3 linked regions of the Occallatibacter riparius genome follow. The main gene of each other region encodes a partner of the protein of the gene in region 2 in a complex. Links are inferred from orthologs where the notes say so. Each region holds a gene or a part of one and is shown on either strand. Other genes may lie near its edges.

Region 1 (4,569 bases), 3.1 Mb from region 2 along the record:
GCACCTTGAACCGTCTTTCCAGCAAGCCTAGCGCGCCATCCGCAAGCAGGGCCAGTAGCGCGGCGGGCACGGCGCCTGCAAGAACCAGCCGATTATCCACGGAAGCTACGCCGCGGAAGATCAACTCACCCAATCCACCTGCGCCGACAGCAGCCGCAATCGTTGCGATTCCTACGCATGTCACCGTTGCCGTTCGCAATCCAGCAAGAATGAACGATGCGGCCAGCGGCAGCTCCACCTTGAACAACCGTTGCGTTCCGGTCAGTCCCAGCGCCCGCGCTACTTCGAGCACCGCCGGATCGATGCCGCGAATCCCCGCATAGGTGTTGCGCAGAATCGGCAGCAGTGCATAGGCCGTCAACGCAACGATGGCGATGCGCGCCGCGCGATCGCCCAGCCACGGCAGAGGCAGAAGAAATCCGAACATCGCCAGTGACGGAATCGTCTGCAGCACATTGGCCACGCCAATGACCGGGCGCGCCCATCGTGGAGCACGCGTGAGCCAGATCCCCGCGGGCACGGCAATTGCTGTCGCAAACAGCATTGCTCCTACCGTGAGCCACAGATGCTCCAGCGTGAGCGTTCCGATCTGGGATCCGTACTGCGACAGGAAGCGCGTCATGAGCGCGTCTCCGCATTGCGCTCGCCGCGGTTGCGCTCGCCGCGATGAAACGCGCGGATGTAGGCCTGCACTTCCGGCTGCGCAGAGTGAACAAATTCATCCGGCGAGAGCTGCACTACCAGACGTCCCTCGTGCAGCAGAACGATGCGATCAGCCAGGTAGAGCGCCTCATCCAGATCGTGCGTCACCAGCAGAACGGTTTCGTGGATACGCCCCAGCAGGGTGCGCAGCATATCCTGCATCTCCGCGCGCGTCAGTGGATCGAGTGCGCCGAATGGCTCATCCATCAGCAGAATCGGCGGATCGGCGGCGAGGGCACGCGCCAGGCCCACGCGTTGGCGCTGTCCTCCGGAAAGCTGATGGGGATAGCGGCGGCTGTATGTGCCAGGCTCGAGTCCCACAGCAGAGAGCAGTTCATGGCTGCGTTCACTGCGCTCAGCGCGCGCGCGACCCTCGACTTCAAGCACAAGGCCCACGTTGCGCTCCACAGTGAAGTGCGGAAACAGCCCTGTCTCCTGGATGACGTACCCGATGCCGCGCCGCAGAGCAATCAAATCGGCATCGGCGGCGGAATGTCCCCGCACCAAGACGTCCCCGCCGGTAGGCACAATCAGGCGATTCACTGTGCGCAGCAGCGTGGTCTTCCCCGACCCGCTGCGGCCGAGAATCGCTGTGACGGTTCCCTCTTCGATAGTGAATGAAACGCCGTTGAGAATGTGCCGGCCCTCGCGCGTGGCAAGCGATACGTCGCGAAATTCAATGGCAGCGCTCATGCGGCGGGGTCTCGCTCCATGGGGATCGCGCTGAACGCGCGTGTCACACCAGTGTACGGGCGGCACCGCAAGTGACATATATTTGTCGCAGGTAGCCTCGCCCCGTAGAATCTTTGAGAGACGGGCGGCCTCCCCGGCGTCCGCATTCATTTAAGGTGTCGATGAGCGAACATACTGGCAGTGCAACGCAAGCGCCGGCCGTTTCAGCGGCGTGGGCGAGAATCGAGCGAGCCCGGCATAACGAGCGGCCTTATCCGATGGAGTTCATCGAGCGGATCTTCACTGATTTCAGCGAGATTCACGGGGATCGCGCCTTTGGCGACGACGAAGCGGTGGCGTGCGGCATGGCGCGGCTCGACGGCGAAGAAGTCCTCGTAATCGGCAACCGCAAGGGTGGAACTACGAAGGAGAAGGTGCGCCGCAACTTCGGCATGCCTCATCCGGAGGGATATCGAAAAGCGCTGCGCTGCATGCGCATCGCCGAGAAGTTCAACCGGCCGGTCATCAGCTTCATCGACCTGCCCGGCGCCTTTCCCGGACTCGGTGCTGAAGAGCGCGGCCAGGCCGAAGCCATTGCCCGCAACATTCTGGAAATGAGCCGCCTGCGCGTTCCCACCATCTCGGTCATCACGGGAGAAGGCGGATCGGGCGGAGCGCTGGCACTGGCGGTGACGGACCGCGTGCTCATCCTGGAGAATGCGCTCTACTTCGTGATTACGCCGGAGTCTTGCGCGGCCATTATGTGGCGCGATGCGAACCAGAAGCAGCTTGCCGCCGAAGCCATGCGCATCGCCGCGCCTGAAGTGGCCAAGCTGGGCTGCGTAGACGAGATCATTCGCGAACCCCAGGACGGCGCTCATACCGATCACGAAGCTGCCGCCAGCCTGCTGGGCGACGCTCTTCGCAAGCATCTGGCGGAGATCAAGGCACAGCCGATCGATCAGCTCATCGCGACACGCCAGGCCAAGTTCCGCAAGATGGCCCAGTTCTACACGGAAGGTTAGTCCTTGGCGCGTCGTGAAGCTCATCTCGCAGTTGTCTTGAGTTCCTGTGTCAACGGCAGCCCCGTGCATTTGGCTTGGCCGAGAAGGCGGGCCTGATGACGACCGCAACAGTTCAGGTGCGCGACAGCCGCCTCCGCGCTTACGGGCAGTTCCTGTTTGCGCTGTTCTATTACTTTCTGGCCCGGGCGCTGGCGCATCACGGCGCGCTCGGGTTGGTGGGCGAGCGGTGGCAGCCGCTCACTGAGCAGGCCATGCTCGTCTTTCTGCTGCTCCTGGGATTTGCGGGTCTGGGCTTCTCGCTGAATCGGCAGGTTCAGCCCATCAGCGCACAGGGCTTGCCGCGCCGTGCGGGGTTCATGCAGGAGTTCGGTATGGGGCTTGCTGCCGGCTGGGGCGTCGCCGCGGTATGCGTGGCGGCCATGGCCCTCTTTGGCGGCATTGCCGTGTCTATCTCGCCTTCCCTTTCTTCATGGGGCTGGCTGCTGGTCGACTTCGCATACTTCGCGCTGCTCTGCCTTGGCGAAGAACTGACCTTCCGCGGTTACGCCTTCCAGCGATTCGCGCGCGCCACCGGGCAGGCGGGCGCGGTATTCGGGTTTTCCCTGCTCTACGCATTCCTCGAGAGCATGACCCCGGGCGCGTCGCGAACGACCGCCGTGACCTCGTTTGTCCTGGCAGTGGGTCTGTCGCTTGCATACCTGCGCACCCAAGCATTGTGGGTAAGCTGGGGACTGAATTTCGGCTGGAAGGCCAGCCGGGCGCTGCTGTTCGGCCTTGCGGTCAACGGAGACAACAGCCACTCGGCGGTCGTGCAGGGCGACCCCACCGGCTCCTTCTGGCTAACAGGCGGCGGCTTTGGATTGGAGTCGAGCTGGTTGGCCTTTATCGTTATGCTGGCTCTTGTCCCCGTCATTTATCGCATGACGCGCGAACTGGACTACCGCTACAACGTGCCAGAGCTCATCCCCGGCGGCATCCCAGTTGACATTGATGCCGCAGCGCGACGCCAGCACGAAGACGCGATGGGCGCGTCGGAGCCCGCTCCGCCCCCGCTGGTGCAGATTGCCCCGCTGAGCGCGCCCTTGGTGGCTCCGATGATTCCCCAAGCTCCAGCGGCGAATCCTGAGCCGGACGAGCCGAATACAGGCAACGAATCCACGCGGTAGGTCCTCACAGTAAGTACCGTGGGCCAGACGCGTAACGTTTCGGGACGGGAACAAAAGGGCGCTTGAAGGCCTGGCTGAATCGCTTCCCGCAGAGAGAATGGCGGTCTTCATCCTCCGGCTTCGCAAGGAGTTCAGGGTTGGATTCGTTCGCTCGCGGCCCGAACTCACGGTAACCGCGCCGGGTCCGGGAAGTCCAAACCTGCAGGTCCGTCTTACCGGGCTGCAGAGCCGGACAAAAGCGAATTTGGGCTTTGCTCTTGCTTCACTCGCTGCCTGCGGCGCATGCTTGATGCAACATGGGAGGAACCCCATGAAGAGCTCGTTATCGTATCTCAGGCCGAATATGACTAAAGCTCACCGGGTTTGGGTCGGATCCCTGGTTCTGGCCGCAGTGTGCGCAACGGCGCCTCGGGCGTTCTCCCAAGCGATCACCATCGATACGCATGGCCGTGCGACCGGCGCTCCGGTTGATCGCCGATACGCGCAGATCACCCCTACGCATGTGCAGTTGCCGAGCGGGCCTCTCGATACCAAAACGCGGCTGGAGCTGATCCGCCTGCTGCAGGCTGAGCAGGGATTCGCGATGCGGCCGTTCCCCAAGGGCCACAAGGGTCTGACGATAGAGGCCAACGGCAAGTTGATTCCCGCCGGTGAGCCCTATCTCAACATGGTCACGGAGCAGGGCATCTCCGCGAAACCGGGTGAGCGGCTGGTGATTACCGACCTGAAGTTCGAGAAGGACAAGATCATCCTGATGCTGAACGGCGGCCCTGATGCCAAGCATAGGTTCCTCCGGCACATCCAGATCGGCGCCGGTGGAGGCATGACCTCGCCGGTTGTGCAGGACGATGGCCAGGACCCGCAGGGTGCCCGCTTGACACTCGCCTTCAAGGGTCAGGTTCCTCCACTGACTGACAAGGAGGTCAAAGCGCTCCTGTCGCCGCTCATCTCCTTCGATCTGAAGACGCCTATCCAGGCCTTCACCGACACACTTCCACCGGCCC
Region 2 (4,461 bases):
TCCGAGTCTCAGAGGCGCGGAACTCGTTCAGGAGGTTGGAGGTGAAGATATGCGTCCAGGCGCCCTGACCGAGTTCGGAAGGGCCGCCTTGATAGGTATCGAACCCGGGAAGTGCCGCGCCGTTGGTGAAGAAATCGGGCGAGAGACTGCTGCGGTCGTGGAGGTAGCGCACCGTGAACATATCCTGCTGGCGCGGGGTGTAGTCAATGCGGTAAGTCCACTGCGTGTCAGGCTGGCTGGCCGCGACGCTGGGGCGGCGGAACAAGCCGATTTCCAGTTGGCACCCCGCTTGTTGGTTCCCCTGCTTGCACGCATCGCCCAGATTCACCAGCTTGGGAGCGTTGGGGTCGCCCTGGGGCGCGTTGGGATCTGTGAACTGCAGGAAATCATTCAGGTACGAGCCGTTGTTCAGGTACTTGAGCATCAGGGCGGCGTTGGTGGCAGTGACACCGCTGCCGGCGGCGAAGCTCTGCAGTGTGGCAATGCCGTTGGCGTCAGGCAGATTCACTTGCGTGGGAATTTCCTGGCCATAAAAGCGCTGCCACTGGGCGGCACCGAAGGCGAACAACTTGTTCCTGATGATCGGACCGCCGGCGGTGAAGCCAAAGGTGTGCTGGTCAAACCGCGCCTTATCACCGCGGCTGGTGGCAACCTGGCGTGTCTGGCCGTCAATGGCGTTCAGACCCGAACCGGTGTAGAGCTCCCAGGCGGATCCATGGAAGGTATTGCTGCCACCCTTGGTGACTAAATTGACCACGCCACCCGAGGCGCGGCCGAATTCGGCGGGAGCGTTGTGGGTGTACACAACGGTGTCGGCATACATATCGGGGATGTTCGGCTGAACCGCCTGCCCGCCGATGCCCACGTCATTGATCTCTTCGCCATCGATCATGAAGTTGTTGGAACGTGGACGCGCACCGCTGACCTGGATCGACTGTCCGTTCGACATGGCGGAGTTGCTGACGAGCTGAACACCGGGGACGGTGGTCAGAACTTCAATCGGATTGAGCGAGAAGATCGGCAGCTTGGCGAGCTCTTCGCTCTGAATGCTGCCTGAAAGCGAGCCGTTCTCCTTATTGAGGAGGGGCGCCGACTCGGCCGAGACTTCGACGGTCTCGCTGACCTGACCGGTCTTGAGAACCACGTCGAAAGACTGGGCCGTGGATGCGACGATCTTCACACCCTTAGCATTGAACTTCTCAAAACCCGCGGATTCGACATCAACTGTATAAATACCAGGAGTAAGGGCATCAAAGCGGTATGCACCCAGGGAGTCGGAAACGATGGTGCGCGTTTCCCCAGTTTGAACGTTCGTAAGCCGGACATTTGCGTTGACGATAACGGCGCCGCTGCTATCGCGCACAACGCCGGTGAGAGTACCCAAGCTGGTTTGCGCCATGCTGTTGGGAGCGAGCGTTGAAGTAACCGCGAAACCAGCGCCAAGCAAGGCAGCCAGAAACAGCGACCGCAGACGCGTTCGAGTGAACATCATTGTTCTCTTCCTTCCGAAAGTGGGTTGGAGATTGTGGTTTTGTCTTAGCCCGACAGAACTTGAGCACTGCCTTCGTGGCCAGCGGGAGCCGACCTGAGCTTTAGAAATTAAAAAGTTTTGCCGTGCTCTGGGTTTCGGACGAACCCATGCCGGTTAGCTATGCAGTTTGCATGCCATATCAGAAGTAATCAGGAACACATATCGTACGTGTAGGTTACGAGCTGGAACCGCGATGCGATACGGCGAAATATATGCGATTTCATATTTTGGAAGGGCGGAATACACATCTCTGTAGACGCGGCATTAGTTTCGACTGAGTACGGTCAGGCGACCGGCTGCATGAAGCTGATGGCACGAATCAGATAGTCCTTCAATTCGCGGCGATGCACGACTGCATCAAGGAAGCCCTTCTCGAGCAGGAATTCGGAGCGCTGGAAGCCCTCAGGGAGCTTTTGGCGGATCGTCTGCTCGATAACGCGAGGGCCAGCGAATCCGATGAGAGCGCCCGGTTCGGCGATATTGAGATCGCCAAGCATAGCGAAGCTGGCAGTAACGCCCCCAGTGGTGGGGTCGGTGAGGACGCAGATATAGGGAACGCGAGCGTCGTCAAGCTGAGCCAGGCCGGTGGAGATCTTGGCCATCTGCATGAGGCTGACCACGCCTTCCATCATGCGGGCGCCCCCGGAAGCGGCGACGACGATCAGGGGCTTGCGGCCTTCGCGTGCCCGGTCCACGGCACGGGCAATGGTTTCGCCCACTACGGCGCCCATTGAGCCGCCGATGAAGCTGTACTCCATGGCGCTGACGACAACCGAGTGCGGACCGAGATTGCCGACCGCGTTCAGAATGGCATCGTCGAGGCCGGTCTCCTCCTGCGCCTTGCGCAGGCGAGATTTGTACGGCTTCACGTCGTGGAAATTCAGCGGATCAGTGGAGCGCAGTCCGCCGTCCACGAGCTCGTATCCGGGATCGAGGAGCATCTCGATGCGCTGGCGAGCAGAGAGCTTGAAGTGATGCTGACACTTCGGGCAGACGTTGAGATTGGCCTCGACATCAGGCTTGTAAAGTGCCTGCCGGCATCCTTGGCACTTGATAAACAGGCCTTCCGTACGAACGCGCCGTTCGGAATCGCCGTTGCCAGGCGTGTTTGGGTCAGGCTCGTAATCGCCGCTCTCTCGCTTAAACCAGGACATAGACAGTGCAATTGTACGGGATTAGCCCAGGGCTGCCTCGGAGTGCTCAGAACTCGATTCCGCGCTGAGCGAGGATGCCTTTCTGGTAGGCATGTTTGACTTCGCGCATTTCCGTGACGGTGTCTGCGATCTCGACGAGCAGCGGATGCGCGTTGCGGCCGGTCAGAATGACGTGGACCATCTCCGGCCGATTGCGGAGGGTATCGGCGACAGCGGCAGGATCGAGCATGCCGTAGCTGATGGCGTAGTTGATTTCGTCGAGAACGACCAGGTCCCAATCGCCGGATTCGATTGCGACGCGGGCTTCGGCCCACGCTTCTTCGACGAGCCGGATGTCTTCGGGGTCAGTCTCTGCGCCCCCGACTTTCACAAAGCCGCGGCCCATCTGCTTGAGGACGAAGTTGTCGCCGAAGGGCAGAACCGCGTCGAGTTCGCCGTAGTGCCACGAGCCCTTGAGGAACTGCAGCACGAGGACGCGCATGCCGTTGCCGACGGCGCGCAGTGCGGTGCCTAGAGCAGCGGTGGTCTTGCCCTTGCCCGGGCCGGTGTTGATGAGAATCAGTCCTTTTCGCGAATCGGTCATGGCTGAGAGCTAGATTACAAGGCCAGTCCTGGTCAGTGGCCGGTGTGGTAGGGATGTCCGGTCAGGATGGTGGAGGCGCGGTAGATCTGCTCGGCGATGACGACACGAGCGAGCGCGTGGGCGAGGGTGAGTTGCCCAAGCGAGAGCAGAAGGCGGGCACGCTGCCGCGATGCATCGCTCCATCCGCTGGCCGGACCAATCGCAAAGACGATGTGCTGGGCGCCTTCATCGCGGCGAGAGCCGAGCCACGCCGCAAATGCCTCGGAGCTCATCTGCTTGCCCCGCCTGTCGAGAAGAACGGCCACGGCAGGAGTGCGGGCCTGCTGCTTTGAGAGCCAGTCGAGCAAAGCCTCCTCCGTTCGGAATGCCGCACCTTCGCAGCGCGCGAAGGTCGAGGTGCGCTGGAGATACATCTGCACGAGCGGCTCAAACTGATCGCCAGCGGAAGGGCGGCTCCCGACGTAAGCAAGGGTGATTAGCACAACGCGAGGATAGCGAAAACCAATCGGCCTTGGTTGGAAAAGGACGAAGGATTATGCCCTGCGATCCGCTCCCTTCGAGTAACTCCAATGCTCCCAAAAAACAGATAGTTACTCAAAATTCTGGATTTACTTGATCTGAAATCCATTTTTCTGTAGGCATGCGCCCTCTTAAACCGCGCTCCAAGAAAATAAGTGCTTTGCTTTCAGTGACATTGTTACTGTCAAGATTTACAGAGATTGGCAATGCTCATGCATAGTATCCCGCTCAGAGCCGATGCCTCTCCCCGGCCGCTTGGCGGCAAGTCTGGCTATGGCCCCTTAATTCATCTTCAGACCCAATCAATTTCGCAGTATTGCTCAGGCAGTCTTCTTCGAGTTGCGAATCGGCAGCCTTAAATAAGCCGAAACGCTAAGAGAAAAACTGATGGAATCGGGAGCCCCCTTGTTCCCGCTTCCTTACTGTTTCTGGAGGAGTTCAATGCGAGTTTCCCCGTTCCTTCTCGCGGCGCGTGTCGTTTGCACCGCTTTCGCGCTAATACTGGCGACAACCTTCATCCAGCAATCGGCCCACGGTCAGGCAATTTCGATGACGGGCGGATCGATCCAGGGTACTGTTACCGACCCTAACGGTGCGATCCTTCAGGGCGCGAAAATCACGATCGCAAGCGAGGAAACGGGGTATTCGAAGGCGCTGACTTCCGATTCAGCGGG
Region 3 (4,294 bases), 3.0 Mb from region 2 along the record:
AACCACACCACACTGGAGACTGTCGGCTGGTTACCAACAGCGCGTCCCGAGCAGCACCGGAGTTTTACGGTGCCGTGACAGGAAGCCTGGACCTGAAGCTGAACATTGCCTGCCAGCGCAACTGACGGCCGCAGAAAGGACGGAAAGTAACCGCGGTTTGATGTCGGGCCTGAGGGCTGGAGTTGTTGAAGTCTTACAGGATCTGCGCTGGAGAGGTGCGGCCCTCAGGATCGCGCCGATATTTCCGTATCCCTGCCCAAACCAAAAAAAGGCCACCGATCGGAACCAAGGCAGCCCGCCACAGTGGCGGCACATCATGCAGCGCCGCAGGAAACTCGGAGATGAAGCCCATTCCAAGCAGCAGTGAGCCCGCGAGCCGCATCCGGCCCTTCGCTCTTGACCTGGGGATCAACATAGCGGCGGGCACGGAAACGGCAGCTAGGATGATCAACGACACGGGCACGATAGTCAGATTCATGACCCGATCTGCCTAACTGTTCCTGGCCGCCAGAAACCGCTCCATGAACTTCGTGTCGAACACGCCATGCCGGAAATCTTCATTCTGGAAGATTTCCTGGTGCAGCGGAATGCTCGTCTCGATCCCCTGCACCACGAACTGGCTCAGAGCGCGCTCCATCTTGGCGATCGCCTCGGCGCGGGTGTTGCCGTGCACGATCAGCTTTGCAATCAGCGAGTCGTAATACGGCGGCACCACGCCTTCCGCGTACTGCGCCGTATCCACCCGTACGCCGTTGAAGCCTGGCACATTGAACGCCGTGATCTTGCCGGCCGAAGGCGTGAACTTCACCGGATGCTCCGCATTGATGCGGCACTCGATCGCGTGGCCGCGTATCTCCAGCTTGGCTGGCAGTATATCGCTGAGTTTTTCGCCGCTAGCAATCCGCAGCTGCGCCTTCACCAGGTCAACGCCCGTGATGAGTTCCGTTACCGGGTGCTCCACCTGGATGCGCGTGTTCATCTCGATGAAGTAGATCGAGCCGTCCTCATCCATCAGGAACTCGATCGTGCCAGCGTTGTGATATCCGATCTCCGTAAGGCAGCGGCGCAGGGTGTGGTCGATCTCCTGGCGGATCTTCGGTGTCACCTGCAGCGACGGCGCTTCTTCAATCAGCTTCTGATGCCGCCGCTGAATCGAGCACTCGCGCTCAAACAGCGTAGCCACATTGCCGTGCTCATCGGCGAGCACCTGGAACTCAATGTGCCGCGGCCGCTCGATGAACTTCTCCATGTAAAGCTCGCCGTTGCCGAACGCGTTCGCAGCTTCGGTCGACGCGGAGTGATACAGGTTCGGCAGCTCTTCCGGCGTGCGCACAATGCGCATGCCCCGTCCGCCGCCGCCGGCCTTGGCCTTCAGGATGACGGGATATCCGACCTTCTTCGCCCAGTGCAGCGCGTCGGCCTCATCCGCAACTACTCCATCCGACCCAGGCAGAATCGGCACCTTGGCCTTCTTCATCGCCTGGCGGGCCTTTTCCTTTTCGCCCATCAGACGCGTCACCTCCGGCGGAGGCCCAATGAACTTGATGTTCGAAGCGCGGCAGACCTCGGCGAAGTTGGCGTTCTCGCTCAACAGCCCGTACCCCGGATGGATCGCGTCAACGTCGGCAATCTCCGCAGCGGAGATGACCGCGGGCACGTTGAGATAGCTGTCCGCCGGACGCGGCGGCCCAATGCAGATAGCCTCGTCGGCAAACCGGACGTGCAGCGAGTTGCGATCGGCCTCGCTATAGACAGCGACGGTGCGAACGCCCATTTCCTTGCAGGCGTTAATGACGCGTAATGCGATTTCGCCGCGATTGGCGATGAGTACCTTGCGAAACATTCTTATCCTTCAGCGGGACTTAGCGGAGTTAGCCATGGCGTACGTCGAAGAAGCGACTGCGGCGTCAGCCTGACTCGACTAACGCCGCTATCACGCTGACTACGCTGTCCTCACAGCAAACAGCGGCTGCCCAAACTCCACCGGCTGCCCGTTCGACACCAGCACCTTCACCACTTCACCCGATGCATCGGACTCAATCTCGTTCATCAGTTTCATGGCTTCTACGATGCAAATCACTTGGCCCTTTTCCACGCGGTCTCCAGGCGCAACAAACGGCGCGGAACCAGGAGACGGCGAGCCATAATACGTCCCGACGATGGGCGACTTGATGATGTGCAGCCCTGCGTCAGGATCAGCCGCAGGCGCAGCCGCCGGCGGCGCGGCAGCCGGCGCAGGGGCAGCCATGGTCATGGGAACAGGCGCAGCCATCATCGCCGGTGCACCGGCGATCACATGCGCAATAGGCGCAGGCACCTCGGGCTGCTTGAACTTGAGCCGAATCTTCTGGTCGCCCTGGTCCAGCTCGAATTCGGCCACCTGGTTCTCTTTGAGGAATTCGACCAGTTGCTTGAGATCATCAATATCTTCGGGTTTCATTCGTTCCTTAACTTTTCTCGCCCTTCGAGCGAGCGGAGAAAAACGCAATCAAAGTTCGATGAGGGTCTTCGGCGCCGGCGTCAGGATCTCGCCTCCATCGCGCGTTACGGCCACCATATCCTCAATGCGTATGCCGAACCGGCCCTCCAGATAAATGCCCGGTTCGATGGTCACTACCATGCCTGCCTGCAGGCGGGTAGTCTGATTCGCGCCGACACGCGGCGATTCGTGAATCTCAAGTCCCACTCCGTGGCCGGTGGAGTGGGTAAATGCCTCGGCAAGTCCCGCATTGCGGAGAACGCTTCGTGCGGCTTCATCCACATCGCCGCATATGGCGCCCGCGGTCACCGCCGCAACGGCTGCCTCCTGTGCCTCCAACACTGCCTGGTATGCCCTGCGTTCCTCTGGCCTGGGGCTGCCAAAGTAAACGGTACGCGTCATATCCGAGCAGTAGCCATCGTGGATTATACCGAAGTCCAGCGTGAGGAATCCGCGTCGCGGCAGACGCGCCTCAGTTGCGTGCCCATGCGGAAGGGCCGATCGTTGCCCTGAAGCAACTATCGTGTCGAACGACATCCCCTCCGCGCCAACCAGGCGCGCTTGGTGCTCGAGTTCCGCTGCCACTTCGATCTCCCTAAGTCCCGGCCGCAAATATCCCAGCATGTGATCGAAGAGCTGGCACCCCAGCAGAGCGGCCTCGCTCATGATCCGCAGTTCGTCTTCATCCTTCACAAGCCGCAGCGGCTCCACCAGCGGCGCAGCAATCGGCGTGAGGAAATTGCGCCTGAGCTTCGCGGGCAGTGCGGCCTTCCAGCGCTGCAGATCGGCCACGGTCGTGTGAACCGGGTCGAACCCAGCGAACTGCTCCGGTTGCGACGCTCCCTGGCTCGCGAGTTGCGCGGCCAGCCACTCCACGGCGGTTATCGCTGGAGCGCGCGTGACAATCTCCACTTGCGCTCCCGCAACCTCGGCTTTCGCTTGAGCAATGTAGCGTCCGTCTGTGAACATGCGCGCCGTGCGTCGGGTAATTGCCAGGGCAGCGCTGGAGCCGGTAAACCCGCAAAGGTATCTGAGATCGGGAAGATGAGTGACCAGGAGCCCCGAAAGTCCGGTCCGAGTCAGCTTGCGGCGCAATGCGCCAATGCGACGTAAGTGCTCCACCCGTCTAGTTTTATCATGCTGCGGCGCACCCGCGCAGGCGCACAAGCACCCCTGCCCGGTGGTACCGGCAACAGCGCAGCCCTGCGCTTTTTCAATGATGAAACAGATCTGGGGACCGTTCCGAGATCCGAACCCAAAATCGGATATCCGCCGGGCTATCAATCAGGCGGCCTTCTTGTCCTTCGATCGAGACTTTCGCCGTGTAAGCCAGAGCGGCCGGAACTGCCTGCGCGAGCAGGTGTGACAGCGAACCGGACGCAATAGCAGCAACATTGGCACTACATCGTAAACGCGAGGACCAGAGCGATGAAGGTCCGAAGAGAAACAATAACGGCACTGAATTTCCATCGAGTCTCCTTTCGCAGCAGAGGAACGAAGGACTGAAAGGACCCCAATGTCTATCCGACCTGAACTACGTCGGTCTTATGAGCGTAGCGCTTCCCTGTTAAAGCTGCAAAAAACATCACGCCATCTTCATGCGGCTTCAATTCAGATGATGAGAACCACACCGCCGCGAGGTGATGCATGGCATATCTACAGGATCCTAAACAAGACCCGGACCACCACTCACACGAAGGTCACAGATTATTGGATATGACAGCCATCGGTGAGTTGCGTCGAACCTTGCTCTGTCTCGACTGCAAAACTAAATTCGTAGAGCCCGCTCCCCTGCGCGACCGCGCCTGGATGGAA

The links.
Region 1: the proteins of accD (region 2) and MOP44_RS18695 are in contact, whole or in part, in a solved structure (PDB 8UXZ), measured with the Escherichia coli proteins. The link is inferred for Occallatibacter riparius from one-to-one orthologs.
Region 3: the proteins of accD (region 2) and accB are in contact, whole or in part, in a solved structure (PDB 8UXZ), measured with the Escherichia coli proteins. The link is inferred for Occallatibacter riparius from one-to-one orthologs.

Annotation. Positions count from the first base shown.
Region 1 is NZ_CP093313.1:4,606,949-4,611,517, reverse strand. Bases 503-3,477 are described here. They hold MOP44_RS18695 (acetyl-CoA carboxylase carboxyltransferase subunit alpha), read left to right. Parts: upstream 503-1,556; coding sequence 1,557-2,399; downstream 2,400-3,477. Other genes in these bases: MOP44_RS18690 (CPBP family intramembrane glutamic endopeptidase), read left to right, coding at 2,495-3,477; MOP44_RS18700 (ATP-binding cassette domain-containing protein), read right to left, coding at 619-1,395; MOP44_RS18705 (ABC transporter permease), read right to left, coding at 503-622. Outside these bases: more of MOP44_RS18705, read right to left, coding at 1-502; more of MOP44_RS18690, read left to right, coding at 3,478-3,565; MOP44_RS18685 (hypothetical protein), read left to right, coding at 3,876-4,569. UniProt on the Escherichia coli protein: Component of the acetyl coenzyme A carboxylase (ACC) complex. First, biotin carboxylase catalyzes the carboxylation of biotin on its carrier protein (BCCP) and then the CO(2) group is transferred by the carboxyltransferase to acetyl-CoA to form malonyl-CoA.
Region 2 is NZ_CP093313.1:1,459,668-1,464,128, forward strand. What follows is about bases 751-3,617. They hold accD (acetyl-CoA carboxylase, carboxyltransferase subunit beta), read right to left. Parts: upstream 2,686-3,617; coding sequence 1,816-2,685; downstream 751-1,815. Other genes in these bases: MOP44_RS05760 (TonB-dependent receptor), read right to left, coding at 751-1,492; cobO (cob(I)yrinic acid a,c-diamide adenosyltransferase), read right to left, coding at 2,732-3,268; MOP44_RS05775 (23S rRNA (pseudouridine(1915)-N(3))-methyltransferase RlmH), read right to left, coding at 3,301-3,617. Outside these bases: more of MOP44_RS05760, read right to left, coding at 1-750; more of MOP44_RS05775, read right to left, coding at 3,618-3,750; MOP44_RS05780 (TonB-dependent receptor), read left to right, coding at 4,229-4,461.
Region 3 is NZ_CP093313.1:4,425,208-4,429,501, reverse strand. What follows is about bases 692-3,391. They hold accB (acetyl-CoA carboxylase biotin carboxyl carrier protein), read right to left. Parts: upstream 2,441-3,391; coding sequence 1,943-2,440; downstream 692-1,942. Other genes in these bases: MOP44_RS17945 (M24 family metallopeptidase), read right to left, coding at 2,489-3,391; accC (acetyl-CoA carboxylase biotin carboxylase subunit), read right to left, coding at 692-1,843. Outside these bases: MOP44_RS17960 (LptF/LptG permease family protein), read right to left, coding at 194-478; more of accC, read right to left, coding at 491-691; more of MOP44_RS17945, read right to left, coding at 3,392-3,601. UniProt on the Escherichia coli protein: This protein is a component of the acetyl coenzyme A carboxylase complex; first, biotin carboxylase catalyzes the carboxylation of the carrier protein and then the transcarboxylase transfers the carboxyl group to form malonyl-CoA.